One region of the Achromobacter mucicolens genome, then DNA from elsewhere that is predicted to be linked to it. Evidence: predicted binding sites of a transcription regulator. Region 1 holds the regulator's gene; each other region holds the start of a gene.
The links. The regulator FNR, encoded in region 1, switches genes on or off when oxygen is low (the NO sensors DNR and NnrR bind a similar motif). The targets are predictions, from matches to a motif close to TTGATNNNNATCAA.
Positions count from the first base shown of each region.

Region 2: a site for FNR is predicted at 4,686-4,699, ahead of dsrO (sulfate reduction electron transfer complex DsrMKJOP subunit DsrO). Genes of this name have one in related genera too.
Region 3: a site for FNR is predicted at 5,008-5,021, ahead of QEP15_RS18120 (universal stress protein). Genes of this name have one in related genera too.
Region 4: a site for FNR is predicted at 5,196-5,209, ahead of cyoA (ubiquinol oxidase subunit II). Genes of this name have one in related genera too.

Region 1 is NZ_CP123364.1:3,474,171-3,481,618, reverse strand. It holds gene QEP15_RS15870 (DUF899 domain-containing protein) at 1-225, opposite strand, end outside; gene QEP15_RS15865 (SRPBCC family protein) at 277-726, opposite strand; gene QEP15_RS15860 (ArsR/SmtB family transcription factor) at 627-1,064, opposite strand; gene QEP15_RS15855 (hypothetical protein) at 1,137-2,288, opposite strand; gene fnr (fumarate/nitrate reduction transcriptional regulator Fnr) at 2,303-3,031, opposite strand; gene QEP15_RS15845 (gamma-glutamylcyclotransferase family protein) at 3,129-3,575, opposite strand; gene clpB (ATP-dependent chaperone ClpB) at 3,714-6,320, shown strand; gene QEP15_RS15835 (CehA/McbA family metallohydrolase domain-containing protein) at 6,415-7,448, opposite strand, start outside.
Region 2 is NZ_CP123364.1:2,052,518-2,059,965, forward strand. It holds gene QEP15_RS09345 (tripartite tricarboxylate transporter permease) at 1-1,073, shown strand, start outside; gene QEP15_RS09350 (hypothetical protein) at 1,145-1,639, shown strand; gene QEP15_RS09355 (putative Na+/H+ antiporter) at 1,687-2,946, shown strand; gene QEP15_RS09360 (pirin family protein) at 3,049-3,912, opposite strand; gene QEP15_RS09365 (DNA-deoxyinosine glycosylase) at 4,085-4,636, shown strand; gene dsrO (sulfate reduction electron transfer complex DsrMKJOP subunit DsrO) at 4,764-5,537, shown strand; gene nrfD (NrfD/PsrC family molybdoenzyme membrane anchor subunit) at 5,557-6,591, shown strand; gene QEP15_RS09380 (tetrathionate reductase subunit A) at 6,629-7,448, shown strand, end outside.
Region 3 is NZ_CP123364.1:3,953,918-3,961,365, forward strand. It holds gene QEP15_RS18085 (LysR family transcriptional regulator) at 1-502, shown strand, start outside; gene QEP15_RS18090 (NAD(P)-dependent alcohol dehydrogenase) at 603-1,706, opposite strand; gene QEP15_RS18095 (universal stress protein) at 1,710-2,207, opposite strand; gene QEP15_RS18100 (lipid-binding SYLF domain-containing protein) at 2,207-2,839, opposite strand; gene QEP15_RS18105 (L,D-transpeptidase) at 3,084-3,926, shown strand; gene QEP15_RS18110 (universal stress protein) at 3,958-4,488, opposite strand; gene QEP15_RS18115 (Hsp20/alpha crystallin family protein) at 4,504-4,929, opposite strand; gene QEP15_RS18120 (universal stress protein) at 5,093-5,611, shown strand; gene QEP15_RS18125 (cation-translocating P-type ATPase) at 5,623-7,448, shown strand, end outside.
Region 4 is NZ_CP123364.1:4,364,328-4,371,775, forward strand. It holds gene QEP15_RS20025 (amino acid ABC transporter ATP-binding protein) at 1-317, shown strand, start outside; gene QEP15_RS20030 (peptidoglycan DD-metalloendopeptidase family protein) at 428-1,096, opposite strand; gene QEP15_RS20035 (DUF2946 family protein) at 1,341-1,778, shown strand; gene QEP15_RS20040 (SCO family protein) at 1,882-2,505, shown strand; gene QEP15_RS20045 (copper chaperone PCu(A)C) at 2,528-3,016, shown strand; gene QEP15_RS20050 (HAMP domain-containing histidine kinase) at 3,270-4,475, shown strand; gene QEP15_RS20055 (response regulator transcription factor) at 4,481-5,032, shown strand; gene cyoA (ubiquinol oxidase subunit II) at 5,293-6,201, shown strand; gene cyoB (cytochrome o ubiquinol oxidase subunit I) at 6,204-7,448, shown strand, end outside.

The DNA.
Region 1 (7,448 bases):
GTGATAGACGATGAGCTGGCGCTTGCCGTGAAAGAGGGTCTGCAGGCGCTGCGGCCCCTGCGCGCCTTCAAATGTGTAGGACTTGTCCACCTGCACCCACGGCAAGGCCATGCGGTCGCGGGTCACGGCGTCGGTGGCGCGGGTCAGTTCCTTTTCGCGCCGCAAGAGCGCCTCGCGCGCAATGTGCCATTGTTGGCGGGATACGACGGGATGATCGGTTTGCATCGTACGTCTCCTCTTCGTGCCGGGCGCGTTGGCCCGGGCTCGGGTTCAGCGTCAGGCCGCGCCGGCCAGGTGATGGGCCAGCCGCTCCAGGGCGCCCGACCAGCCGTCTTCGTGGCCGTCGCGCGTGGCTTCGTCGACGAAGGGCGTCTGCAGGAAGGCAAGGTCGGTGCCGGCGCCCGCCGCCGTGAATTCCAGCGTGATCAACGAGACTTCCTGCGGGGTGTCGCGCCACGCCCAGGTGAACACCAGGCGGCGATGCGGCGCGACCTCCTGATAGCGGCCGCTGGCGTGGTGCTCCGCGCCGTCGGCGGTGACGAAGCCCACTTGATAGGCGCCACCCGCCCGCACGTCGGTTTCGGCCAGCAGCACGCGCTGCGTGCCTGCCGGGCCAAACCAGCGCATCAGCGCTTGCGGGTCCGTCCAGGCGCGCCAGACACGTTCGACGGGGGCGTCAAAGCGTCGCTGGAGCCGCAACTCGATGGGGGAGAGTCGGTTTTCCATGGATGGATTTCCTCTTCGTGATACAGGTATCGCGCCAGCGAATCCAGTTGGCCCGTCCAGAACTTCTCGTAGCGCGCCAGCCAGCCGGCGGCGGCGCCCAGGGGGGCGGGAGACAGCGTGCAGCTCACGACCCGGCCATCCTTGGCGCGCGCGATGAGTCCGGCGTCTTCCAGCACCCGCAGGTGTTTCATGAAAGCGGGCAGGGACATGGCATGCGGCTGGGCCAGCGTGCTGACCGAGGCCGTGCCGTTTTCCAGGTCGGCCAGCACCCGGCGCCGCGTGCCATCGGCCAGCGCGGAAAAGATGGCATCGAGGGCGTCATCATTTAACTTAACCATAAGGTTAAGTTTTAGGCCTGCCACGAACGCCTGTCAAGGCGGGAGGCTGCGGAATTTCCCTAGGGGGAGCGCTTATTTCGCGCGAGGCTTGATGATGTCGCAGGCCGCGGCGGTGCGGCTAGCCTGGGCGTCGCCGCCCAGCAGCGCCCGAACGCCACAGATCGACCCGAACATGCGCTTGCCGTCGTGGCCGACGCCGCCGACTTCGAAGGCGGTGTGGCGCAGGGTGACGGGCTTGCCGCCGCGCGCGGCCAGTACGTGTTCGTACTGGACGTAGCCCGTGCCGCGCGCCAGCCGGGTGGCACCCTGGGCTTCGGCGCCGCAGGCCTTGTCCAGCAGGCGGTGTTCGGGGTTGTTGTCGGCGCCGCCCAGCAGGTAGACCACATCGCGCGCGGCGTAGCGCACGAAGAGCGTGGCGTCGTCGGTTTCGCGGGCGTAGGCGGGCAGCTTGTCGGTGCCGTACTTGTACTGGTTGTAGGTCGGGCAGATGCCGCGCTCGTACGGCGCATAGCCTTTGCCGTCGGCGCGGGGCCGTTCGTTGGTCAGGTACAGGTAGGACGACGGATTGGCAATCACGTAGCGCAGCGTGAGGCCGTCGCGGCGCAGTGCGCCATCCAGATTGTTCAGCACCGCGTACCGGTGCACCAGTTGCGCGCCGGCGGAATGGCCGGCCAGCACCAGCCCGGTCAGCGACGGCAGCCGTTTGCGGTCGTTCAGGCTGCGCAGCAAATCATCCAGGACCTGGAACGAGGCGACGGGGGCTGGGCGGCCTGCGGCCTGAATACTTTCCTGGCCGTCTTCCCAGCTGGCCTTGCGCCAGGCGGCCATGCCGGCAAACCCGGAGTCGATGGAGCCGGAAAACCGGGGAGCGAGCACCAGCGTGTCGCCGGCGCGCGCCGGGTCGGCGGCGACCAGCGCCGCGGCGGTTTCGAAGTATTGGTCGGCGTCGCGCTTGACGCCGTGGATGACGATGAGCACCTGCTTGATGCCGCGCAGATCGTCCTTGGTCAAGTCGCGGTTGGCGTAGACCGGCATCTTGTACCGGTGACCGGGCCGACCCAGTTCAACGGTCTGCCAGCGCAGCGGCGCCGCGCGCTTGGGCGCGGGCGTGGCTTCGTCGTAGTCGTAAGGGTCCGGCAGCGGCGTCTGGGCGTGCGCGCTGGCAAATGCCAGCACGGCGGCCACCGCCAGCGCGGCAGGCAGGAGGGCAGGCGCCCGACGCATGGCGCGGCGACTGCTCAGCAGCTCTCGTGTCCCAGCAGTTGCTTGAGCGCCGGCAGGTCCAGGATGCGGACTTCGCGCTGGTTGATCTTGATGAGACCGTCGCGCGCAAAACGCGAGAACAGCCGGCTCACCGTTTCCAGCGTCAGGCCCAGGTAGTTGCCGATTTCTTCGCGGCTCATGCGCAGCACGAACTCGGTCGAGGAATAGCCCAGCGAGGCATAACGCTGCGACAGGTTCAGGAGGAAAGCGGCCAGGCGCTGTTCCGAACGCATGGAGCCCAGCGACGCGAGCATCTGGTGCGAACGCGTGATTTCGCGGCTCATGAGGCGGCGGAACTGCTGCTGCAGCGAGGGCAGGTGCGAGGCCACGCGATCGACTTCGTTCAGGCGGATGACGCAGACCTCGGAGTCTTCGAGCGCCACGGCGGCCGACACGTGCTTGCCGTCCAGCATGCCGTCCATGCCGACGATCTCGCCGGGCAGGTGAAAGCCGGTGATCTGGATCTGGCCGGTGGCGTCTTCAAGTTGCGTCTTGAGGCTGCCGAAGCGCACGCCGTACACGGCGTCCAGCGGATGATCCAGCGAGTAGAGCGTCTTGCCTTTTTCGACGCGGACGCGTTCTTTCACCAGCTCGTCCAGCTTTTCGACTTCAGCGGCTGCCATGCCCACGGGGACGCAGACATGGCCCAGCATGCACGTGGAACAGTGGGCGGCATCAGGGGCAATGGGGACCCGTTTTTGCATACGATGACCTTTAGAGTGCCCATTGCGCGGCGGGCGCCGGAACGGGTGTGAAGCACGAGACAGGCGTCTATTGTAGTCCGTTGTTACTACGGACGTCTTACGAGGGGCCCTTCCGGTCGTCCGGCGTTGTCCGGGAAACACGGTGGACGATCCAGTCGTCCCCGGCGATATCGATCGCCGTGGCCCGCCACGCGGGATCGATCGGGTAGTACTCGCAGTGCAGCAATAGGGGTTCGCCGGGGCCTTCAAGGCGGGCGCAGACCGTCCTGCGCACGAAGCAGCAAGGCTTGCCGGGCTCGTATTCCTCGATCTCGTCCATCAGGGCGAGCAGCGCCGTGCCGACGCGGAAGACGTCGCCGCGGACCCGCCTGCCGTCGTCCACGGGGATGAGTCCGGGCCAGTCGCCAAAATCGACCAGCATGCCGGGCACGCTGGCGGCGCCGACATGGCTGGCCGGGGGCAGGCCGCGCCGTGCGGCGGCCCGGGCGAGGTCGTTGATTTCGCCTGCCCGTAGGGTTCCGTACACAAAAACGTATATGCTCATCGATAAGTTTGCTGCTGCACGTCGAAAACGACCATGAGGGGCGCCGGGTGTTGAAATTGTCTCATCCGGCCACATATTCAGGTTATCGAGCCAGCCGGCACGTATCGGTCAGGCTCCCCACAAGCCAATACGACCATTATGCGATTCGACAAACTTACGACCAAGTTCCAACAAGCGCTGGCCGACGCGCAAAGTCTGGCCTCCCGCAACGATCACCCCTATATCGAACCCGTCCACGTGCTGTCCGCCCTGTTGTCGGATTCCGACAGCGGCGCCGGCAGCCTGCTGGCGCGGGCGGGCGTTGCGGTAAACCGTCTGGGCCCCGCCCTGGAGACGGCGCTCAAGTCCCTGCCGCAAGTGCAGGGCGATGACAACGTCCAGGTGGGCCGCGACCTGCAAGGCGTGCTGACGCGCACCGACAAGGAAGCCGCCCGCCGCGGCGACACCTACATCGCCAGCGAACTGTTCCTGCTTGCGCTGGCCGACGACAAGGGTGAGGCCGGCCGCATCCTGCGCGAGGCGGGCCTGCAGAAAAAGGCCCTGGAAGCCGCGATCGACGCCGTGCGCGGCGGCGAAAACGTCTCCGGCGCGGAAGGCGAGGCCAACCGCGAAGCCCTGTCCAAATACACGCTTGATCTGACCGAGCGCGCCCGCCAGGGCAAGCTCGACCCGGTCATCGGCCGCGACGACGAAATCCGCCGCACCATCCAGATCCTGCAGCGCCGCACCAAGAACAACCCCGTGCTGATCGGCGAACCCGGCGTCGGCAAGACCGCCATCGTCGAAGGCCTGGCGCAGCGCATCGTCAACGACGAGGTGCCCGAGACCCTGCGCGGCAAGCGCGTGTTGTCGCTGGACCTGGCTGCGCTGCTGGCGGGCGCCAAGTTCCGCGGCGAGTTCGAAGAACGCCTGAAGGCCGTGCTGAAAGAGCTGGGCCAGGACGACGGCCGCAACATCGTCTTCATCGACGAACTGCACACCATGGTGGGCGCGGGCAAGGCCGAAGGCGCGATGGACGCGGGCAACATGCTCAAGCCGGCGCTGGCGCGGGGCGAACTGCACTGCATTGGCGCGACCACGCTCGACGAATACCGCAAGTACATCGAAAAGGATGCGGCGCTGGAGCGGCGCTTCCAGAAGGTGCTGGTCGACGAGCCCGACGTGGAGTCCACCATCGCCATCCTGCGCGGTCTGCAGGAACGCTATGAAATCCACCACGGCGTCGAGATCACCGACCCCGCGATCGTGGCGGCCGCCGAGCTGTCGCATCGCTACATCACCGACCGCTTCCTGCCCGACAAGGCCATCGACCTCATCGACGAGGCCGGCGCGCGCATCCGCATGGAGATCGACTCCAAGCCGGAAGTGATGGACAAGCTGGACCGCCGCATCATCCAGCTCAAGATCGAGCGCGAGGCCGTCAAGAAGGAAACGGACGACGCGTCCAAGCGCCGCCTGGGCGTCATCGAGGACGAGCTGCAAAAGCTGCAGCGCGAATACAACGACTTCGAGGAAATCTGGAAGGCCGAGAAGGCCGCCGTGCAGGGCACGCAGGCCATCAAGGAAGAGATCGACAACGTTCGCGCCGAGATGGCGGAATTGCAGCGCAAGGGCCAGTTCGACAAGCTGGCCGAGCTGCAGTATGGCAAGCTGCCGGACCTTGAGGCGCGCCTGAAGGCCGCCGAGGTAGGCGCCGCCGAGGCCGCTGAAAACGCGGAAGGCGACGAAACCCGTCCGCGCCTCTTGCGCACCCGCGTCGGCGCCGAGGAAATCGCCGAAGTCGTCTCGCGCGCCACCGGCATTCCGGTGTCCAAGATGATGCAGGGCGAACGCGAAAAGCTGCTGCACATGGAAGAATTCCTGCACAAGCGCGTGGTGGGCCAGGACGAGGCCGTGCGGCTGGTGTCCGATGCCATCCGCCGCTCCCGTGCCGGGCTGGCCGATCCGGCGCGTCCGTATGGGTCGTTCCTCTTCCTGGGGCCGACCGGCGTCGGCAAGACCGAACTGACCCGTGCGCTGGCCGAGTTCCTGTTCGACTCCGAAGAGCACATGATCCGCATCGACATGAGCGAGTTCATGGAGAAGCATTCGGTGGCGCGGCTGATCGGCGCGCCGCCGGGATACGTGGGTTACGAAGAGGGCGGCTACCTGACCGAGGCCGTGCGGCGCAAGCCCTATAGCGTGGTGCTGCTGGACGAAGTCGAAAAGGCGCATCCGGATGTGTTCAACGTGCTGCTGCAAGTGCTGGACGACGGCCGCCTGACCGACGGGCAGGGTCGCACCGTGGACTTCCGCAACACCGTCATCGTGATGACGTCCAACCTGGGTTCGCAGCATATCCAGACGCTGGCCGGCCAGCCGTACGACGTGGTCAAGGAAGTGGTGTGGGACGAGCTGAAGCAGACGCTGCGGCCGGAATTCCTGAACCGCATCGACGAAGTGGTGGTGTTCCATGGCCTGGAAGCGCAGCACATCGAGTCCATTGCCCGCATCCAGCTTCGCCGCCTTGGCGAACGCCTGGAAAAGCAGGAAATGCGGCTGGAAGTGACCGAACCGGCGCTGGCGGAACTGGCCCGCTCCGGCTTCGATCCGGTGTTTGGCGCGCGCCCCTTGAAGCGCGCGATCCAGCAGCAGATCGAGAACCCGGTGGCGCGCCTGATCCTGGAAGGCAGGTTCGGCCCGCGCGACGTGGTGCCGGTCGACTGGCAGGACGGCAAGTTCGTCTTCACCCGCACCTTGCAGTAAGCCTGCTGCATCAAACAGAATGCCCGGCGCGAGCCGGGCATTTTTTTGCCTGCGCCGCGCCGCCGAATAGGGTGGCGTAGGCGAGTCGATCAGATCAGTTTTCGACGGTCACGAACACCGGGTTCGAATAGAACCACAGGTCGTTGTAGTTGCGCGCGTTGATCGCGTTAAAGCGCGCCGCGTTGTCGGCCAGGTCGATCTTGGCGTCCGGCAGCGGTTCGCCTGCTGCGGTTTCGCCGGCCACGTCCACGCCAAGGTTGGTGCCGCGCAGGCGCAGGTACTGGCTCTTGTCGGCGGTGATCGTGGTGCTGATGACGTTGTAGCCTTCGTCGTCCTCCTTCCAGTCCGCCTTGGTGAAGCGGGCCAGCACGCGCGTCGTGGGATTGGTGTCGGCATCGTATTCCGGCGTGCCTGCCTGGGCGCGTTCGGTCACGTCGCCCACGATGAGGTCCACGTGATGCACGGTGGGCTTCACGTAGGTCGGATTGCCGCTTTCGATCGGGTACTCGTAGTTGTTGCTGTCGGGGCTGCGAAAGCGGATGGTGACTTCCACTTTTTCACCCTTGGCCACCTTCAGCTCGCCGCCCATGTGCGCGGCGCCAGCCAAGCCCTTGGCCTGGAACTCCAGCGCGTCGATCAGATCGCCAAAGACGCCGAACATGCGGCCGCTCTTCAGGCCGGCCACCACCGCCGCCATGTCGTCACCGTCTTTCCAGACGTGCGTCTTGCTGTATTCGCCGGGCGCGTAGCCGCTGCTGTACAGGCCCGAGGCCGTGCGGAAGTGATAGTCCGAATCCGCCACGTTCCAGATGCGCCGGCCTTCGCCCAGCAGCGCGTCCCACGTGCCGCCCAGGTGCGCGACCAGGTAGTCCGTGCCGCCATAAGTGCGGTTGGGCAGGAAGGCCGTGGTGTACGCGGTGGCGTAACCGCCGCGGTCCGGTTCCATCTGGTTGCCGACCATGCCTTCGATGGCGAAGAAGACGGTGGGCGCCAGGTCGTTCATCTCGCGCAGTTGGGCGATGGTGTACTTGCCCGCGTAACGCGAGGGATGGTTCAGCAGCATGTAGCTGTCGGGGTGCTTGTCGCGCAACCACTTCAGCGCGGCCAGCGCGTCGGCGTGCGTGGTGT
Region 2 (7,448 bases), 1.4 Mb from region 1:
TGATGATGCTGGGCTTGTTTGCCGGCGCAACGCTGGCCAAGGGCTCGGCGATCAAGGGCATTGCGATGGTCTTTCTCGGGTTGCTGCTGGGTGTCGTGGGCACCGACGTCAACACGGGAACCATCCGCTACGGCTTCGGCGTCATTGAACTGAGCGACGGCATCCCGCTGGTGGCGCTGGCGATGGGCCTGTTCGGTCTTGCGGACTTCTTTGCCAACGTCAATCGCATTGGCAAGGCCACCACCGTGGGCGCGGGCCCCAAGATGTCGGTGCGCCCGGAACCCGGCGATATCAAGAAATCGGCCATGCCGGTCGCACGCGGCAGCGCCATCGGCGCCGTCCTGGGCATCTTGCCTGGCACGGGCGCGACGATCGCGTCGTTCATGTCCTATGCCGTGGAAAAGCGCGTTTCGAAGACCCCCAAGCGCTTTGGCAATGGCGCCATTGAAGGCGTGGCGGGTCCGGAAGCGGCCAACAACTCGGCCGCGCAGACCAGCTTCATTCCCACCATGAGCCTGGGCATTCCCGGCGACTCGGTGATGGCCCTGATGCTGGGCGCGCTGATCATCCATGGCATTCAGCCTGGTCCGCAGATGGTGACCGAGCACGCCGACCTGTTCTGGGGGCTGATTGCCAGCTTCTGGATCGGCAACATCATGCTCGTCGTGATGAACCTGCCGCTGATCGGCATGTGGGCAAGACTGTTGAAGGTCCCCTACAAGTATCTTTTCCCGTCTGCGCTGTTCTTCGTGTGTGTCGGCGTCTATAGCACGAACAACAACCTGTTCGATGTAGGCATGGTGCTGGTGCTTGGCCTGGTCGGCTACCTGTTCCTGAAGCTGCGGTTTTCCCCCGCGCCGCTGTTGCTGGGTTTCGTGCTGGGTCCGATGGTCGAAGAGAACTTCCGCCGTGCGTTGCTGTTGTCGCGCGGCAGCATGAGCGTCTTCGTTGATCGTCCGATCAGCGCCGGCTTTGTCTATGCGATCCTGGCGCTTGCCGCCTGGCTGGTGTTCTCGACGGTGCGCAATCGCAAGCGCGTCCGTGAGCTTGAGCGCGTCCAGGCCAACGCCTGACCGCCAAGCGGCGAAGCGCCGATATTCGGGGGCCACTGGCTGGCCCCTTTTTTTATTTACAGGAGGGAGTGATGAAGCAACTGGGGCTGAGTCAGGACACCAACAAGGCCGGACAGGCGCTGACGGTCGTTCGCGAGCTTCCCTTTGTGGAATTCATCGAACTGCTTGAATTCAGCCATTTGCGCTTTGACCTTCCAAAGCGCGGCTCCACGGCAACCTTGGTCGGTTCTCAGGAATGGAACCGGCAAATCCAGGATGACGCGGCCGATCCGGGTTCGGTCTATGTCTGCACGACAATCGACGCGCTGCACCACGCGGTGCTGCCCCCGGAAGACGCCGTACTGAAAATCGACATGCCCTCAAAGAGCCGCGTGCGCCTGCGAACGCTTTCACGCCAACGCGGGCGGCCCGCATCTCAGCCGTGCGTGCGCGTGGATTTGCAGGGACTGATACGGCGTGTTCTCGTGCCCGCCAATGCGCCTGCGCACCTTTTCGACCTGGTCAGGCATGTCGTCATGACGCGCCTCTGGGTGGAAGTTGCGCGGGTCTCGTCCGCTCGGTTCTGACAGCCGGATCACAAACACCCATCCCTTTTTCACACAGGAACGCCAACGTGACAGAGTCCGGTCTGCAAATCCTCGCCGCCATCGTTTTTGCGATTGCCTTGCTGCACACCTTTTCCGCGCCGATCTTCCTGCGCCTGGCGCATCGCAGCAAACGTCATGGCGGTCTGCTGCATCTCTTGGGTGAGGTCGAAGTCGTTTTTGGATTTTGGGCGGCGATCCTGCTCATTCTGATGGCGTTGGCCGCCTCGGGCAGCACGGCGCTGGCGTATGCCGAATCGCGCAACTACACGGAACCGGCTTTCGTATTTGTCGTGATGGTCATCGCGGCCTCGTTGCCGGTGTTGACGGTGGTGATGCGGCTTGTGGAACGCGTGGCTCGGGTCCTGCCCGTTCAGGACCAGACCGCCAAGGCGTGGTTATGCTTGGCGCTGGTTCCGTTGGCGGGATCCCTGGTGACCGAACCGGCCGCCATGACGATTGCGGCCATGATGCTGGCGCCGCAGGTCTTCCATCGCGACATGCCGGAGCGGCTGAAGTATCTGGCGCTGGGTGTCCTGTTCGTGAACATCTCGATCGGCGGGACGCTGACGTCCTATGCGGCGCCGCCCGTTCTGATGGTGGCCTCGACGTGGGGGTGGGATAGCGCGTTCATGTTCACCACGTTTGGCTGGAAGGCGGCGCTGGCCGTGCTGGTCAACGCCACGCTCGTGACCCTGTTGCTGCGTCCTTACCTGCGTTCTGGGGATGTGTTGTCGGCCAGGAAGGCCGCGGCGCCAATGTCGCCGGTCGTTATCGCCGTGCACCTGTTCTTCTTGGCCGCGGTCGTGTTCACCGCGCACCACCCGATCATCTTCCTGGCGCTGTTCCTGTTTTTCATCGGTTACACGCAGGCTTACAAGGCCAGCCAAAGTCCGCTCATCATCAAAGAGGCGCTGTTGGTCGGCTTCTTTCTTGCAGGGCTGGTCGTGTTGGGCGGCATGCAGCAATGGTGGTTGCAACCCATCGTGAGCGGGCTCGAACCCAACGTGCTGTTTGTGGGCGCATTGGCGCTGACCGCAATCACGGACAATGCCGCGCTGACCTATCTGGGTTCACTCATTGACGGAATTTCCGACCAGGCGCAGTACATGCTGGTGGCCGGCGCGGTGGCTGGCGGCGGGTTGACCGTCATCGCCAACGCGCCCAACCCGGCGGGCGTGGCGTTGCTTCGAGGCGGTTTCGCCAATGGTGCGGTCGGCATGCTTGGGTTGTTGTCTGGTGCGCTGGTGCCCACGGCGATTGCCGCTGCATTTCTCTTTTTTCTTTGAAATGTCGATTCGGTCCCTTTAGCGAACAAGCCCGCGCAGGAAGGGCCCAAAACGCGAAAAGCCGCGCAGTGCGCGGCTTTTCCGTTCTCGGTGCAGCAACGCCTAACCCATCTGCCCATACCTTCCAGCATTGAAGTCCTGGATCGCCTCGACGATTTCCGCTTGCGAGTTCATCACAAACGGCCCATACCCGACCACGGGTTCATCGATCGGCTCTCCGCTCAAGATCAAAAACACCGCGTCGTTATTCGCTTCGACCGTGATGTCCTCGCCCTCTTTGGAGAACAGCGCCAATTGCGCATCCCGCGCGACGGATTCGCCGTTGACCAGCACCGTGCCGCGCAGCATGACGAGCATGCTGTTGCGGCCCGCGGCAACGGGGAAGGTCGCCGTCTTGCCCGCCGCCAGCTTCACGTCCCACACGTCCATCGGCGTAAAGGTCCGCGCGGGGCCCGCTTGGCCAGCGTAATTGCCTGCGATCACGCGGAGCGTGCCGGCGGCGTCGGGCAGGTCCACGACCGGGATGTCTGCGTTCAGAATGCCCTGGTAGCCGGCCGGCGCCTTCTTGTCCTTGGCGGGCAGGTTGACCCAGAGCTGCACCATTTCCAGTTTGCCGCCCGTGCGGGTGAAGGCGTGGGAATGGAATTCCTCGTGCAGGATGCCGGACGCCGCCGTCATCCATTGGACGTCGCCGGGGCCGATGACGCCGCCGTTGCCGGTGGAGTCGCGGTGTTCGACTTCGCCGCTGTAGACGATGGTCACGGTCTCGAAGCCGCGGTGCGGGTGCTGGCCGACGCCGCGGGGCTGGCTGGCCGGACCGAATTCGGCGGGGCCGGCGTAGTCCAGCAGCAGGAACGGGCTGGTGTCGCGGCCTTTGTCGTTGTACGAGAACATGGAGCGCACCGGAAATCCGTCGCCCACCCAGTGGGGACGGGGGCTGGCGTGCACGCCGAGGATCTTCTTCATGGTGAGGTTTCCTGTTGCGCGGCCCCTTCGGGGCCGTTCGTCATAGGGAAGAAGATAAGGGCGGATCGGCATTCCCGGTAGTGCTCGTGATTGATAAGCACCGTTCCATGTGGCGAACGATCAATACGGGCCAGGCGGGCGGGCCAGCGTCGCGGCGGGTATCCTTCCGGGCATGGACAAGATCAGGGACGACATCGCGGCGGCGCGGCGCGAGGCGGTGGTTACGGGATTTGCCCCGGTGGTGGGGGACGGCCCGCGCGTGCTGGTGCTGGGCTCCATGCCGGGCGTGGCGTCGCTGCGGCAGGCGCAGTATTACGCGCATCCGCGCAACGCATTCTGGCCGCTGGCGGCGCGGATCTTCGGGTTCGATGCCGGGCTGGGTTACGACGAGCGGTTGCAGGCATTGCTGGCGAACCGCGTGGCGCTGTGGGATGTGCTGCAGGCGTGCGAACGGCCGGGCAGCCTGGACGCCGATATCCGGGGCGACACGCTGGTGCCGAACGATTTCAACGTCTTCCTGGACCGCTATCCCTCGATCGCGCGCATCTGTTTCAACGGCGCGAAGGCCGTGGCGATGTTCCGGCGGCATGCGTTGCCGAATCTGCCTTCAGCCGCCTCGATACAGTTTTTCGAACTGCCTTCGACCAGTCCGGCGCATGCTTCGGCCAGCTTCGCGCAAAAGCTGGCGGCGTGGGAACCGGCGCTGAGGCTTCCAACGCCCTGATGGGTCGTGCGGGCCAAACGCCCGCCGCCACCCTGACTCCGTCCCCCAATTGACGCTTATCAAAACCCTATATAACTACAAGTGATAAGTTAATTTCCGTAACACCTAAACGTTTCGGAGTTTAACGATGCACACCCCCACCAGCCCCCCGGAAACACCGCTGCCGGGCAAGCGTGGCTTTCTGAAAGGGCTGCTCGGCCTGGGCGCCGCGGCCACTGTCATTCCCATCCACGCCGACGCCGCGCCCGGGCTCAATGGCCAGCCGCCGCGCCGGCCCGGCATGGCGGGCAAGCGCTACGGCATGGTTGTCGACATGCGCAAATGCATCGGCTGCCAATCCTGTACGGTGAGCTGTTCGCTGGAGAACGTGCCGCCCATCGGGCAGTTCCGCACCACCGTCCTGCAGTACGAGGTCACGCCCGACGCGGGCGGGCCGTGTTCGATGGTCATGCTGCCGCGCCTGTGCAACCACTGTGACAAGCCGCCCTGTGTGCCGGTCTGCCCGGTGCAGGCGACCTTCCAGCGCGAAGACGGCATCGTGCTGGTCGACAACGCGCGCTGCGTGGGGTGCGGTTACTGCGTGCAGGCCTGTCCCTACGATGCGCGCTTCATCAATCACGAGACCCAGACGGCCGACAAGTGCACGTTCTGCGAGCACCGGCTGGAAGCCGGGTTGCTGCCCGCGTGCGTGGAAAGCTGCGTGGGCGGCGCCCGGGTGATCGGGGACATGAACGATCCGGACAGCGCCATTTCGCGGTTGCTGGCCGAACACAAGGCCGACATCAAGGTGCTCAAGCCCGAGATGAAGACCGATCCCCACGTCTTTTACATCGGCCTGCCCGATGCGTTCGTGCACCAGGTCGACGGCCAGGCCGGCGTGCGCCTGGCGGGCGGCCACTGAGCCAAGGAAGGGGACACTCATGCAAATCTCTGAATTGCTCACACCGGTCTACGACGCCGCCTGGCTGCCTTGGGCCGTGCAGTATTTCTTTCTTATCGGCATCAGCGCCACAACCGCGCTGACCGCCGCCTTCGCGGCCTTCGGCCGGGCCGACTCCGACGCGCGCCGCCTGCTGCCGGCGGCGGTGACGGTGCTGCTGGTCAGCGCCATCGCCGCGCCGGTGTCGCTGTTGGCCGACCTGCACCAGCCAGGCCGCTTCTGGCACTTCTATGCGCACATCACGCCGTGGTCGTGGATGTGGCTGGGGGCACTGCTGCTGCCGGTCTTCGTGACGCTGGCGCTGCTGTTCTGCGCGGTGTGGTGGTGCGGCCGGATGGGATGGCTTCGGGTGGTGGCGGCCGCGCTGGCGCTGTCGGCGCTGTCCATTCTGGTCTACACCGGCGCCGAGGTGATGGTGCTGCGCTCGCGGCCCTTGTGGCACACCGTGTTCCTGCCGGTGAACTTTGCGCTGACCGCCTGGCTGGGCGCGCTGGGCGCGATGTTCTTGGTGGGCCGCTGGCTGCCCGGCGGCCTGCGCGTGCAGCCGGTGGCGATGCTGCGCCGGCTGAGCGTGATCGCGGTCGTGATGATGGCGATGGGCGCGGGGGCGTGGGTGTTGCTGGGCCTCTCGGGACTCGATGCGTCTTTCGAGGCGGCGCTGCGGCTTTTCGCGGACTTTCCGGTCTGGCGCCTGAGCCTGGCGGGCGCGGTCATCACGGCCTTCTGCATCGTCGCGCTGCTGCAGCGGCCGGCGCGCACGCTGGCCGCGCCACTGCCGTCGGCCGTGCTGGCGCTGACCATGCTGGGCGCTGCGTGGATCTTCCGGTGGGTGGTCTTCATGAGCGTGCAGGGTGTGCCCAAGTACGGCGCGGGGCTGTACCTGTACGACATGCCCTGGGGCAGCGATGGGCTGCTGGGCATGGTGGGCGTGCTGGGGCTGTGCGTGGCGCTGATCACCGCCGTGACCTGGGCCCTGGACATCTCCCCCGCGCGCGCACGCGCCGTGGCCGCCTGAGCGCGCGCCGAGACGAAAGCACATGGAAAAGAACGCAATGGACAAGCAACACAAAGACGACAAGCCCGGCGCCGCGGACGATGGCGCGGATCTGCCTCGCGACGAGGCCCGGCGCAAGCTGATGATGCGCGGCGGCCTCGCGGCCGGCGGCATGGCGGCGTTTGCAGCGGGCTACGGCGACACGGTGGTCAAGGCGGTCAAGGGGCTGGCGCAGGGCACGGCCGGCGTGCCGACGGCGCATGCCGTGCGCGGCAACTCGCTGCCGCCAGAGTTCCGCATCGACCCGCTGACCGGTGCGCTCAGCGCCCAGCCGGGGCAGACGGTCAGCCCGTCGAGCTGCCTGGGCTGCTGGACGCAATGCGGCGTGCGGTTGCGCGTGGACACGGCCGAGAACCGCATCCTGCGCGTCGCTGGCAATCCGTATCACCCGCTGGCCACGACACGGCCGGCGGCCATGGAGACGCCGGTGCGCGAGGTCTACGCGCAGCTGGGCGGCGACAGCGGCCTGGAAGGGCGCGCCACCTCGTGCGCGCGCGGCTCGGCCATGCTGGAGCAGATGGACAGCCCGTATCGCGTGCTGCAGCCCTTGAAGCGGGTGGGCAAGCGCGGCGAGGGCAAGTGGCAGACGATCAGCTTCGAGCAACTGGTCGAGGAAGTCTGTGAAGGCGGCGATCTGTTTGGCGAAGGCCACGTGGACGGCTTGCGCGCGATCTGCGACCGCGAGACGCCGCTGGACCCCGACAATCCCGAATACGGCGCGAAGGTCAACCAGTTCCTGTTCACCGACGCCTCCAACGAGGGGCGCACGCCGCTGATCCAGCGCTTTGCGGGGCAGTCCTTCGGCACCGTCAACTTCA
Region 3 (7,448 bases), 480 kb from region 1:
CAAGCGGCTGCTGGCCGGGCAGCTGGACATGGCCTTTCTGCATGGCGAATTCGCCGAGCCGAACCTGCAGGTTGTGGCGTTGCAGCGCCTGGAATTTGCGTGGATGGGCAGTCCCGACCTGATCGACACGAGCCACGTCTACACCCCGGCCGACATCGCCCGCCTGCCGCTGCTGCGCCAGAGCCGCGAGTCCGGCCTGAACATGATCTATGACGAATGGCTGCGTCCCCACACGGCGCAAAGCAACATTTTCACCATCAACAGCCTGATCGCGATGGCCGGGTTGACCGCCGCGGGGTTTGGCGTGAGCTGCCTGCCGCGCGACTACTTCGCCGAGATGGTCAGCACGCGGCAGCTCGTCATTGCGCGCACCAGCGTGGCGCCGCCGCAATCGGTGTACAGCGCGATGTTCCGCCGGGACGCGGACGTGGCGTTTTGCGAGAGCGTGGCCGAACTGGCGGAAAGCTGCTGCGAATTTTCCGTGGGTTGGCGTTTACGTTGAACTGCGCGCGCAACCAGCACCTGACCAGGCCAGCCGATGATGCGGCCCGCCACGACGGCCGCCCTGGCGCGCCACGGCGCCGGGGCTGGTTGTAGAGGAATCAGGCCCCCGGCCGGATCGCAACCTTCAGCACGTTATCCCGCTGATTGGCGAACAGGTCGTACGCGTCTTCGATCTGGTCCAGCGCAAAGCGGTGCGTGACCATTTTTGCGAGATCCAGGCGGCCCGACTGCAACACGTTCATCAGCCGGCGCATGCGCTCTTTGCCGCCCGGGCAGAGCGCCGTGTTGATCTTGTGGTCGCCCAGCCCGGCGGCAAACGCGGATACCGGGATCTTCAAGTCGGCGGAATAGACGCCCAGGCTGGACAACGTGCCTCCCGGCTTCAAGACGCGCAGGGCGGATTCAAAGGTGCTTTGCTGGCCCAGCGCTTCAATGGCCGAGTCCACGCCCTTGCCGCCGGTGAGACGCAGGATTTCCTCGACGACGTCGCAATCATGGAAATTCAGGACGATATCGGCGCCCCACTGGCGAGATATTTCCAGACGCCGCGCATTGCCGTCCACGCCGATGACCGTGGTGGCGCCCAGCAACCGGGCGCCGGCCGCCGCGCACAGTCCGATCGGGCCCTGCGCAAACACGGCGACCGTGTCGCCAATGCGGATGTTGGCGTTTTCGGCGCCCTTGAACCCGGTGGACATGATGTCCGGGCACATCAGCACCTGCTCGTCGCTCAGGCCGTCTGGCACGGGCGCGAGATTGGCCTGCGCGTCGGGAACCAGCAGGTATTCGGCTTGGGCGCCATCGATCATGTTGCCGAAGCGCCACCCCGCGGTGGCGCGGTAGCCGTGACATCCACACATGCCACTGGCCACCAGATAGCTGCCGTCCTGCGAAGGCGCACCGTCCTGCGCGGCGTAGGAATTGAAATTCGGGCAGATCGCGCCGGCAATCACGCGCTGGCCCTCGGAATAACCCGTCACGGCGCTTCCCAGCTTTTCGATGACGCCGACGGGTTCATGGCCGATCGTCAGGCCCGGCTGCACCGGATACTCGCCCTTGAGAATGTGAATATCCGTGCCGCAAATGGTGGTGGTGGTGATCTTGATCAACGCGTCATTGGGCCCGACGTCCGGAATGCGCTTTTCGCGTATTTCAATGCGGCCCGGGCTGGCAAAGACGACTGCTTTCATGGTGGTATTCATGCCCTACCTCCAACTGTTGACGAGTGGTTGAACGGCCTTTGGCGCAGCCTCGCGCACAAGCAGCAAGGGGACGGCCACGCCGCGCGGCAGGTTCGGGGCCGGGCTGGACATCGGCATCCTGCGCACGTCGCGCGACCGGTGCGCCCCGATCACGATCAGATCGGCCTCCCAGGCCCGGGCCTCGGCCGCCAGGCATTCCTCGAACGAGCGTTCGCCTGCTTCGACGAGCGCGCTATCGACGGCAATGCAGTTGGCGCGCACCTTTGTTGCCGCATTGCGCAGCAGTTCGGCGGCATGCTCAAACAATAGCGCCTGAATTTCCGCCGGGAAATAGCAATTTGCGCCTGGCGCGCCGGACGACGGCTGAGGCTGGACGATACAGATCAGCCGAATGACCCCGTCATGGAGAAAGGCCAGGCGTATTGCCTCATCCAACCCCGATTCAGAGGTCGAGCTGCCGTCAATCGGTATGAGAATCCGTCTATACATGGCCGCGAGCATCAAGGGGGGAAGGGGATTGCGGTTTTTCCACGGCAGGCATCGGTTTGATCGGCGCACATGTAAACCGGGACCTTGACGAACAGCATGCCCTCGAGCGACAGGCCTCGAACCATTTCGGTTTCCGACAGGATGAAGCCCGCGATCGGTTCAACGACCAGCTCGCGCGCGGCCATGGCGGTTTCGTCCAGGATCTGGATGGTTCCGCTGGCGCCCTCTTCCCACCCCGGCCCGACCTGGAACCCGCGCAGGGCCGGGTAGGACGAAAAGACCAGGATCAGCGACTTGTCGTTCAGCCCAAGCACCGAGCCCGGCGGACTGGCGATGACGTTGTAGTAATTGCGCCCCTCGGCGGCGTCGATCAGTACACCGCGTCCATAGGCCATCCCCAGGATGCTTCCGTCGGCGTGCAAGGCGGGCACCACCAGCACGCCAAATGACCGGCCAACCAGCGCCTTGGCCGCGGGCGACAGACGATAGAGGCGCAACAGCGTGGCCTCGGCTTCCTGATCAACGCGGTTCAACAGGGCGGGCGGTACCGGCATCAATGAATCCGCCGGCTGTGCGAACGCGGGGCCAGCCGGCAGCAGGGCCAGAATCAGGTGAAGCAACACGGCGAGGACGCTTGTCTTCATGGATTTCATCTTGAACCTGTCTGGCAAGCGCTTGTTGACCAAAATCACGAATTCGACGCTGACCGGCGGCCCTTGCGCTGGGGCTTGGTCGAACGATCCTTCGCACGCGTGCCGCATCCTGGCCGGCACGCACGCCGCAATCGGAAGAGAGATTGACCGGCGTCAATCGCGTCCGCGGCAGCCGCGCGATCATGATTGCATGGCCAGGCCCCGCGGCCTGGCACGCGAAAGCGCCGGAGACACCATGAAAAACAAGCCGAGTTCCGTGGGGGGATCGGGCCATGGCCCCGCCACCGCGCGGGCTGCAGTGTGGTGCGCCGTCCTGTCGGCGATGATGACCAGCCCGGTACCGGCCCAGGTCACGCCGCAGGACGTCATGCAGACCTTTGCGCTGCGCGTTGCGCCCGCGCTGACGGTTCCGGCCGACGAGCAGATCCGCTATGCAAGCCTGGCGCTGGGGATGCTCAAGGAAGCGGGGCTCGGCCTGTTGGGCCCGCAGTACGCCCTCGTGGTCGACCGCAATCCCAAGGTGCAGGCGGTCTTCCTCTTTTGGCTGCCCGCCATCGGCATGCCCGTCCATGTGGGCGCGGCGCCGGTGTCGACCGGCAGGATCGGCCAGTTCGATCACTTTGAAACGCCCACGGGCGTGTACCCGCATACCTTGGCCAATCCGGACTTCCGCGCCCAGGGCACGAAGAACGCGAATGGCATCCTGGGCTACGGCGCCAAGGGCATGCGGGTCTATGACTTCGGCTGGCAGCAGGCATTGCGGGGATGGGGCAATGGCGGCGTGAGCACGATGCGGCTGCAGATGCACGCGACGGATCCCGTCCTGCTGGAATCCAAGCTGGGAACGCCGCAATCCAAAGGCTGCATCCGCATTCCGACAACCCTGAACCGCTTGCTCGACAGCTACGGATTGCTGGACGCCGACTACGAGCTCGCGGCCGATCTGGTCGCGCCGCCGTGGGTGCTGCAACCCGGCAGGACGCCCGCCGATGGCGCCGGACGCTATCTGATCATCGTCGACACCGAACGCGAGAGCCGGCCGGACTGGGCCGTGCCGGCGCGCGCTGCCGCACATTGATTGACCGGGCCGATCCGCCTGCCTGGTGGATTCAGAACGAGTCGACGAGATACGCGAGACTAGAGGCGATTTCGGCCTGACGCCCGCCGTGCACTGAGCGGCGTTGCGCTTTTCGCGCGGATTCGTGCACCAGCAGCATGGGCGCGGCGCGGCGGGCGTTCCTGGTCCCGGCGCCCCGGGGGATGGCATTAAAGCCGTCCCCCCCGCGAGCGCCTATGACGATCAGATCCGCGCCCCACGCGTCGGCCTCCTGGGCCACGCGCTCCTCGAAGGATTGTTCGCCTGCCTCGAACAGCGCGCTATCGACCGGGATGCAACGTGCGCGCACCCGGCGCGCGGCGTTGCGCAGCACTTGAACGCCAAGCTCGCGCGACAGCATGCGCACCTCTTTTGGGGAATAGCAATCCGCGCCGATCCGCGAGGACAGGGGCAGTTCCCCGACCACGCAGATCAATCGAATGCGAGCGCCGTTGCACACGGCCAGACGCATGGCTTCGTCCAGCCCCAGTTCGGCGGTCTGGCTGCCGTCGATGGGAATGAGGATCCGTCTATACAGGGACATGGCTGTAAACCGCCGTCATTCGATCTGCAGCGTCTTGTTCCGGCTTCCCGCCGATTTGGGTAGTGTCAGGGTCAGGACGCCGTTCTCGCAGACCGCCTTGGCGGCCGCTTCATCGATGGGGCTGGCCAGCGACACGGAGCGTTGAACCTGGCCCCAGAAACGCTCCTGGCGGATGACGTTTCCCGCCTCTTTCGTTTCACTGTGCTTTTCCTTGTTGGCCGAGATCATCACCGTGTTGCCATCGATCTGCACGGTGATGTCCTTCTTGTCGATCCCGGGCACGTCGGCCTTCAGGACGTACTTGTCGCCTGCCTCGGTGACATCGATGTCCATCCGGGGGGCCTGATCCTCCCCGTTCTGCCGGATCGGCCGCAGGAACGCCTGGAAGACGTCCGCGAAGGGTTCGCTCGAAAATGGGCTGTATTGCGTCAAGCGCGACATGGCTATCTCCTTTTCGTGAGGATGAGACGCGGGAGGTTCGCCCGCCTCTCCATGTTGCCCCCGTCCGGAATCGCCAAATTGACCTTTGTCATGCAGAAATCGGGGACAAACGTCGGGCCCCGCGCAGGCCTGGCCGCGCTCGCCCACGCGATCGGGCGAAAGCTTGACTGACGTCAACTTCCACGACCGCATCGGCGCGATGATGGCATCACGCCCGAGCCATGCGGCCCGGGCAGATACTGCTATCGGAGGGGTCGTGAAAAACGTGCTTATCCCCGTTGACGGATCGGGCAATTCCCTGCGCGCCGTGCACTATGTGGTCGACCAGGTTCGCGAACATGGCCCGTGCGCCATCCACCTGCTGAATGTGCAGCCGCCCATTGCTTCCGGCACGATACTGGCGTTCTTTGAGCCGGATGCCATCGAGGAATTCTATGAGGACGAAGCCAAGGCCGCCCTCGCGGAGTCGGAGGCCTTGCTGGATCGCTCGGGCATCATCTATCAAAAGGCGACGCGGGTGGGCAACATTGCCGAATGCATCAAGGCACACGCCACCGAACAAGGTTGCGACCATATCGTCATGGGGTCGCGAGGGCTGGGCGCGGCCGGCAGCCTGTTTCTGGGATCGACCACGCTGAAGGTGCTGCACACCGTTCACATTCCGGTGGTGCTGATCACCTAGGCCGACGCGCCATGCCTTCGCCGGACCATCAGCGCACCCTGGCCTCGATCAGCCTGGATCTGGTCAAGGATCCGATGTTCGCATTGCTGCTGGCCGGCGGCGGCCTGTACACACTTCTGGGCGCCTGGCAGGAAGCGGCGCTGCTGCTGCTTTTTGTACTGGTCATTTTTGCGCTGACGGTGGCGCAGTCATTACGTACCGCACGCGCCCTTGACGCATTGGATCGTCTGGCCGCGCCCCGCGCCCTGCTGCTGCGCGACGGCAAGCGCCACTGGGTGCCGTCGGCCGACCTGAAGCCTGGCGATGCGGTGCTGCTTGCCGAAGGCAACCGCGTCCCCGCGGACGGCCGGTTGACGGACGGCGAGGGTCTGCTGGTAGACGAGTCGCCGCTTACCGGCGAGTTCCAGCCCGTGTACAAGCGGCCATCGGGCACGGTTGAGGGCGATGCCGAGGTGCTGAGCGGGACGCTGGTGCTGTCGGGAACCGGCACCCTGCGCGTTCTTGCCGTGGGAGACGACACGCGGTTGGGCGCGCTGGGCCAGTCGATGCGGCAACTGACGCCGGAACGCGCGCCCCTGGAATTGCAGACCCGCCATTTCATTCTGCGGTTCATGTGGGTGGGGTTCTTCCTGTCGCTGGCCACCTGGGCCCTGTACGTCTACATGCGGGGAGGATGGTTCGAAGGAATGCTGGCGGGCATCGCGTTGGCGATGAGTCTGCTTCCGCAGGATTTCCCCGTCATCGTGACCATCTTCTCCGCGCTGGAAGCCCGGCGCATCGCGGGCGAAGGCGTGCTTGTCCGCAAGCTGAGCGTGGTCGAAACCATGGGCAAGACCACTGTGTTGTGCGCCGACAAGACGGGCACCATGACGACAAACACCATGGTCGTTCGCGCGCTTTACGCTGGCTCAGTGCGCATCGATGCCGCCGATCTCGCGGGCGCGGCGGCGGCGGATTGCGCGGCCGAGGCCATGACCTTGGCCGAAACGCTTGCGCTGGCGAGCGTGCCCGATTCCGGCGACGCGATGGAGGACGCCTTTCGCATTTTTGCCGCGTCGCTTGGCGGACATCCACCAGCGGGCGGTCTTGCCCTGGTTAAAGCCTATCCCTTCTCGTCCGCACGGTTGGCTGTGATCCACGTCTGGGCTACGGCGCAAGCGGATGACGCCCGTCTCGCGTGCAAGGGCGCGCCGGAGGCGGTGTTCAAGCTTTGCCAGCTGTCCCCGGCGCGCACGGCGCAACTGCAGGCCGAGGTCCAGCGCATGGCCGCGGCGGGGCTGAGGGTGTTGGCGGCGGCCAGCGGGCGCTGGCCGAACGGGCGGCTTCCCGATCAGCCCGACGACCTGCCGCTGCAGTTCGCGGGCTTGGTGGGCCTGGAAAATCCGCTGAAGGAAGGCGTGGCCGAGTCGGTCGCCGCGTGCGATGCGGCGGGCATACGCGTGCTGATGCTGACGGGCGACCATCCGGAGACTGCCCGCGCCATTGCCCGCCAGGCGGGCATTCCGGCGGACTACGTGGCTGAAGGCGATGTGCTGGCGCGGGAAGGCGGCGAGCATCTGGCCGAACTGGTGGGCCGCACCTGCGTTTACGCGCGCGTAAAGCCGGAACAGAAGCTGCGCCTGGTCCAGATGCTCAAGCGGCAAGGCGCCATCGTTGCGATGACGGGAGACGGCGTCAACGACGCGCCCGCATTGCGCGCGGCCCACGTCGGCATCGCCATGGGCGCGCGTGGCACCGATGTCGCGCGCGAAGCCGCCGACCTGGTCCTGACCCGCGACGACTTCTCGGACATCTTGAACGCGGTCCGGCAAAGCCGCCGCCTGTTCGACAACCTGTC
Region 4 (7,448 bases), 890 kb from region 1:
GCCAGCAACAACGCGTGGCGATCGCCCGCGCGCTTGCACCCGCGCCGCGTGTTCTGCTCTGCGACGAGCCGACGTCGGCGCTGGACCCGGGTTTAGCGGCGGAAGTCGTGGACGTCCTGCGCCAGCTAGCCGCGGAAGGCATGACGATGCTGATGGCCACGCATGATTTGCGGCTGGCAGCCAGCGTGTCGCGGGAAGTGGTGTTTCTGCTGGATGGCGTGGTGGTCGAAGCCGGCGATTCCCGCACGGTGTTCTCACAACCGCAGGATCCGCGCACGGCCACGTTCATCTCGACGCTGACGCAGGAAGCGCCGTAGATCCGGGGGGCTCGTGGATCTCGGTGTCTGACACCCTCTGCGAGGCTACCGCGAGTTGACGGTCGTCTCCCCAGGGTGTCAGACACCTGCCGCAACGCGCAGATGGCAGCCTACTTCGGCGGCAGCGAGCCCGCCGGGTCGACCGCCTGGCCGTCGTAGCGCAGTTCGAAGTACAGCCCGACCTGCTTGCTGTCGCTGTTGCCCATCTCGGCGATCTTCTGTCCTTGCGTCACGCGCTGGCCTTCCTTGACCAGCAGCTTGCTGTTGTGCGCGTAGATGCTGAGGAAGTTGGCGTTGTGTTTGACGATCACCAGATGCCCGTAACCGCGCAGGCCGCTGCCCGAATAGGCCACGGTGCCCGGGGCCGCCGAGACGACCGGCGTGCCGGCGGCGTTGCTGATGACGATGCCGTTCGAGCCCGAACCGTCGTAGCCGCGCGTGACCTTGCCCTGCGCGGGCCAGACCAGCGAAATCGCGCCGGGCGGCGCCGTCCGCCGTTTGCCGGGCGACGCGGTGGCGCGCGGCGCGGGTTTGGGTTTGGTGCTGGCCTTGCTGGGCGGCGCGGAGCGCGCCTGCCCGGCGGGCGGCTCGACCCGCAGCAGCTGGCCGACTTCGATCGTATTGGAGTTCGACAGATTGTTCCACCGGACCAGATTACTGACCGTGGTGCCTTCCTTGCGCGCAATCTGATAGAGGGTGTCGCCCGACTGGACCCGGTAATAGCCTGGCTGGACCTTGGCCGTGCCGCACGCGGTCAGCAGCACAAGTAATGCCGCCATCAACGCGCCCAACCATAAGCGCGTATAGGGCCCGGCACGCCCCCGTCCGGCGGGCGGTACACTGCTGGACAAGTTGGAAATGGGCAAGGTCGAAGCGGACACGGTCGAAACGGACAAGGTCGGAACGGACACGCTCGAAACGGACAAGGAAAGCTCTGAAACCTGGGGCACGGGGTCGCGTGTCGGAAAGAAGTGCGTTCAAGGGTACCAAGAAATCGGGACCGCTTGGCATAGAATGCCTCTCATGTCTTACGCGACCCGGTCTTACCCGACCCGCCTCCTTTGCACGCTGCGGGCCCTGCGCGCCGACGGCGTGCTGTGGCTGGCGCTGCTGGCCCTGGCGCTGCGCGCGCTGGTGCCGGCCGGTTATATGCCGGACACCCGCGCCCTGCATGACGGCCGCCTGGAAGTCACCTTCTGCTCGGCGGCGGGCAACCTGTCGGCGATCAGCCTGGCGCTCCCGGCCGAAGGCGGCAAGGCCGGGCACGACACCGCCAATACGGGCGCCCAATGTCCCTTCGGACTGCTCGTCCACGTCACGCCCGCCACCGCACCGCCCATGGTGCCGCTGCTGCTGACGGCAGCCGGGCACGCCCCGCCCTTCTCCGCCCATCGCGCGCTGCCCGCGCAGCCCGCCCATGGTCCACCCCTCGGATCGCGCGCCCCACCCCCGCTGGCCTGACCCCGTCCCGGATCTTCCGTGCCCCTTGCGCATCCGCAACGGGCACGGACTGCCCCGCCGCGCGCCCCGGCTGCGCGGCCGACTCGTCAATCCAGAGGTACCCATGAATTCGCTGTTTACCCGCGCGTCCGCTGGCGCGCCGAGCGGCGTCGCGCCCGATCCGCGGCGCCGTCTGCTGCTTTCCACCCTGGCCCTGCTGCCCCTGGCCGCCTGCGGCAAGGACACCCCGCCCCTGCACGGCATGGATCTGTCCGGCATGCCCACCGGCGACTTCCAGCTACAGGACACCGACGGCCAGACGCGGCGGCTGGCCGATTACCAGGGCCACCCCATCATGCTGTTCTTCGGCTTCACGCAATGCCCGGACGTCTGCCCGACCGCGCTGACCCGCGCCGTCGAGATCAAGTCCCTGCTGGGCGCGGACGCGGACAAGCTGCGCGTGCTGTTCATCACCGTGGACCCCGAGCGCGACACGCCCGAGATCCTGCGCGCGTACACCCAGGCCTTCGATCCCGGCTTCATCGGCCTGCGCGGCACGGCCGAACAGACCCGCGCCGCCGCCCAGTCGTTCAAGGTGTTCTTCCAGAAGGTGCCCACCGGTTCCTCCTACACCATGGACCACACCGCGCTGACTTATGTCATCGATGCCCAGGGCAAGCTGCGCATCGCGCTGCGCCACGAACAAAGTGCCCAGGACAGCGCGCAGGACCTGCGCACCGTCCTCTGACCCAATATCCAAGGAAACGCTCATGAAGAAGATTTCGATCAAACCCGTGGCCGCCGCGCTCGCATTGGCGCTGGCCGGCTTTGGCCCGATGGCGCTGGCTCAGACCGCCGGACTGACCGTGGAGGACGCATGGGTGCGCGCCACGGTGCCCAACCAGCACGCGACCGGCGCGTTCATGCGCCTGACCGCCGCCGAATCCGGCCGGCTGGTCGGCGTGGAGTCCCAGGCTGCCAAGCACGTGGAAGTGCACGAGATGGCCATGCAGGACAACGTCATGAAGATGCGCCAGGTGGCGGGCATCGATCTGCCGGCCGGCAAGGCGGTGGAACTGAAACCGGGCGGCTACCACGTGATGCTGATCGACCTGGCCAAGCCCATCGCGGCCGGCGACCATGTCGCGCTGACGCTGATCGTTGAAGACGGCTCCAAGCAACAGCGGCGCATTCCCGTGGACGCGGTGGCGCGGCCGCTGAACGCCACCGCCGCGCCGGCGGCCAGCCACGGCCACTGATCTATATATAGTGGCCCGTGCCCCAACGCGGCACGGGCGCCATTCAGTCAGACCGGTGATATCAGGGACGCATAACGCCGGGCATGGCCCGGCGGCTGGCTCCGATTCGCCATACAATGCCTGCACATCCGCCGCCCGTGCCCACCCGGCCAGGCGGCAGCCGGCCACCGCCGCCGCGCTCAGGATGCCAGCGTTCCGCGCAGCCGGGCGCCCGTAACTGCCGGCAGGCTGGCCGGCGCCTCTGTATCTGGATATGCCCGGTAGTTCCGCCTTTTCATTCCTGCGTACCCTTTGCAGCCTGCGCTGGCTCGCCATCGCGGGCCAGGCCGCCACCATCCTGCTCGTCAGCAGCCTGCTGCGGCTGGATCTGCCGCTGGAACCGTTGTGGCTGGGCGTGGGCCTGTTGATCGGTTTCAACGTCTACGCCAGCCTGCGCCTGCGCCACCCGCGCGACCTCTCCCACGCCACCGCCTTCGGCCATCTGTTTGTCGACATGGCGGTGCTCGCCTGGATGGTGGGCTGGAGCGGCGGCATCAGCAACCCGTTCGGGACGATGTTCCTGATCCTGACCGCCCTGGCCGCGCTGGCGCTGCCGCGCAACTGGGCGCTTGCGGCCGCGCTGGCCGGCGTGCTGGGCTATGGCGCCGCCGCGATCTTCGGTCAGCCCCTGCGCGGCGACGTCGATCCCCATAGCCTGCTGCTCTGGGGCCTGGGTGCCAATTTCCTGATTTCGGTGGTGGTCGTGCTGGTGTTTTCGACCCGGCTGGCCGCCGACATGCGCGCCCGTGAGCGTGAGCTTGCCCGCCTGCGCGAACGCTTCACCCGCAACGAGGGCATCGTCGCCCTGGCCACGCACGCGGCCGCCATGGCGCACGAGCTGAACACGCCGCTCGCCACCATGACGCTGCTGACTGACGAGATTGCCGCCGAAGTCCAGGACGACGAAGACCTGCGGGCCGACGTCACCACCCTGAGCCAGCTTCTGGCCCTGTGCCGGGAACGGATCCGCAATCTGGCGGTCCCAACCGCCGTGGATCTGGTTCGTGTGGTGGGGCAATGGCGCCTGATCCGCCCGACCATCGACCTGCAGCGCTCGGGCACGTTGCCCACCAGCCTGCGCGTCGATCCGGCCATCGCCCACCTCTTGCAGGCGCTGCTGAACAACGCTGCCGACGCGGGCGAGGCCGCCGACGCGCCCCGCGTGGACCTGCACCTGGAATACGGCTACGGCGCCCTGCGTGGCGAAGTCCGCGATTACGGACGGGGTTTCGATCCCGACCATGCCATGCTGCCGGCGACCAGCCTGTTCAACAGCGGCAAGCCGGGAGGACTGGGCGTGGGCCTGGCCCTCTCGCATGCCACGGTGGAGCAGTTGGGCGGCGAAATGACGATGACCGCGGCCGAAGGCGGCGGCACCCGCATCCGCTTTTATTTACCTCTCGGCAACCCCGGGACCTGAATGTGATGAATGCAAACGATCTTGGCCTGCTGATCGACGACGACGAACTCTACGTGCGCACCCTGCAACGCAGCCTGTCGCGCCGCGGTCTGGAAACCCGCACCGCCACCGGCATCGCCGAGGCGCTGCGCGTGGCCGAAGAAATCCGTCCGGCCTTTGCCCTGGTCGACCTGCGCCTGGGCGAAGACTCCGGCCTGACCCTCATCCGGCCGCTGCGCGCGCTGCGCGAAGACATGCGCATCCTGCTGGTCACGGGCTACGCCAGCGTGGCGACCGCCGTGGAAGCCATCAAGCGCGGCGCCGACGACTATCTGCCCAAGCCGGCCACGGCGCCCATGATCCTGCGCACGCTGGGTCTGGTGAAGCCAGAAACGGTTACGATCGAAACGACCATGACCCCATTGCACCGCCTAGAATGGGAGCACATTCATCAGGCCCTGCACGAGACCGGCGGCAATGTTTCCGCCGCGGCGCGCCTCCTGGGCATGCACCGGCGCTCGCTTCAGCGCAAGCTGGCAAAAAAACCGGGGCCGGAACGCGAAGTCATCGCGGATTGAATGCTGCGGGGCGACACATCTTTACAACACCCCCGTGTGCAGGTGCGACATATCGTCGCACCCCCCCCCCCTCCCCTCGGGGCGTCTACTCCCCTAGGAAAACCCTGAATCCGACGCCCTTGGGCCGGATTCCTCCCAGGCAATGCGACCATTCGTCGCACGCTTGACCAAAATCAAACCGATAGGATGGAGGTTGCTGCCTAGCAGCATTCCAGTCTGCTGCTCTGCAGCATTTCCCACCTTTCCATCCAAGGCTGTACGTGAAACACCCCCTCCTTGCGACCCTTACGCGCATATTTGGCGTCGGCGCGGTCATGCTGCTTGGCGGCTGCAACATGGAAATCCTCTCCCCCAAGGGAGATATCGGCATCCAGGAAAAGACGTTGCTGCTGACGGCGACCGGGCTCATGCTCATCGTTGTCATTCCCGTCCTCATCATGATCGTGGCTTTTGCGTGGAAGTACCGCGCTTCCAACACCAAAGCCGACTACCAGCCCAAGTGGGCTCACTCCACGGCAATCGAAGCCGTCGTCTGGACCGTCCCTTGCATCATCGTGGCGATCCTGGCCGTGATCACCTGGCGCTCCACGCACGCGCTGGATCCCTACAAGCCGCTCGTGTCCGAACACAAGCCGGTGACCATCGAGGTGGTCTCCCTGGATTGGAAGTGGCTGTTCATCTACCCCGAGTACGACATCGCCACGGTCAACGAGATCGCGTTCCCCGTGGACGTTCCGGTCAACTTCCGGATCACGTCGGCATCGGTGATGAATTCCTTCTTCATCCCCCAGCTCGGCAGCCAGATCTACTCGATGGCCGGCATGGAAACCAAGCTGCACCTGAACGCGCGCGAAATCGGCACCTACGCCGGCATTTCGGCCAACTACAGCGGCGGCGGTTTCTCGGGCATGCGCTTCAAGGCCCACGCCATGTCGCAGGAAGGATTCGACAACTGGATCAAGGAAGCCAAGGCTTCTCCCACCGCCCTGACCCCCGAGGTCTACGCGGAACTGACCAAGCGCAGCGAGCGCAATCCGGTCGTGAAGTACTCGTCGGCGCCGCCCGCCATGTTTGATTTCATTCTGGGCAGCACGATGACCAAGATGGCCGGCGTGGACTCCGCCACGTGCACCTCCACGTCGAATAATCTGATCGCAGGAATCAACTAACAATGCTCGGGAAACTCACCCTCGAGGCCATTCCGTACCATGACCCCATCGTCATGGTTACGCTGGCCGCCGTGTGCCTGGGAGGCCTAGCGGTCTTCGGCGCCATCACCTACTTCAAGAAGTGGAAGTACCTCTGGACGGAGTGGCTCACCACCGTCGACCACAAGCGCATCGGTGTGATGTACATCATCGTTGCGCTCATCATGCTGCTGCGCGGCTTTGCCGACGCCATCATGATGCGCACGCAGCTTGCCGTCGCGTCAGCAGACTCGGCCGGCTTCCTGCCCCCGCACCACTACGACCAGATCTTCACCGCCCACGGCGTCATCATGATTTTCTTCATGGCGATGCCCTTCATCACCGGGCTGATGAACATCGTCGTGCCGCTGCAGATCGGCGCCCGCGACGTGGCGTACCCGTTCCTGAACTCGCTGAGCTTCTGGCTGTTCGGCGCCGGCGTCGCGCTGATGATGATCTCGCTGTTCGTGGGCGAATTCGCCGCGACCGGCTGGCTCGCGTATCCGCCGCTGTCCGGGCTGGACTACAGTCCAAGCGTGGGGGTGGATTACTACCTCTGGGCGCTGCAGATCTCCGGTCTGGGAACAACGCTTAGCGGCATCAACTTCATCGTCACCATCCTGCGCATGCGCGCGCCTGGCATGACCCTGATGAAGATGCCGATCTTCACGTGGACCTCGCTGGTCACCAACGTCCTGATCGTCGCCGCCTTCCCCGTGCTGGCCGCGACCCTGGCGCTGCTGACGATGGACCGCTACCTGGGCACGCACTTCTTCACGAACGACGGTGGCGGCAACGTCATGATGTACGTGAACCTGATCTGGATCTGGGGCCACCCCGAGGTCTACATCCTGGTGCTCCCGGCTTTCGGCGTGTATTCGGAAATCGTTGCCACGTTCGCCCGCAAGACGCTGTTCGGCTACAAGTCCATGGTCTACGCCACGGCCGCCATCGGCGTGCTGTCGTTCCTGGTCTGGCTGCACCACTTCTTCACCATGGGTGCGGGGGCCAACGTCAATGCCTTCTTCGGCATAGCGACAATGATCATCTCGATCCCGACCGGGGCGAAGATCTTCAACTGGCTGTTCACCATTTACCGCGGCCGCCTGCGCATCACGACGCCGGTGCTGTGGACGCTGGGCTTCATGATCGTCTTCGTCATCGGCGGCATGACCGGCGTGATGCTGGCCATCCCCGGCGTGTCGTTCGTGCTGCACAACAGCCTGTTT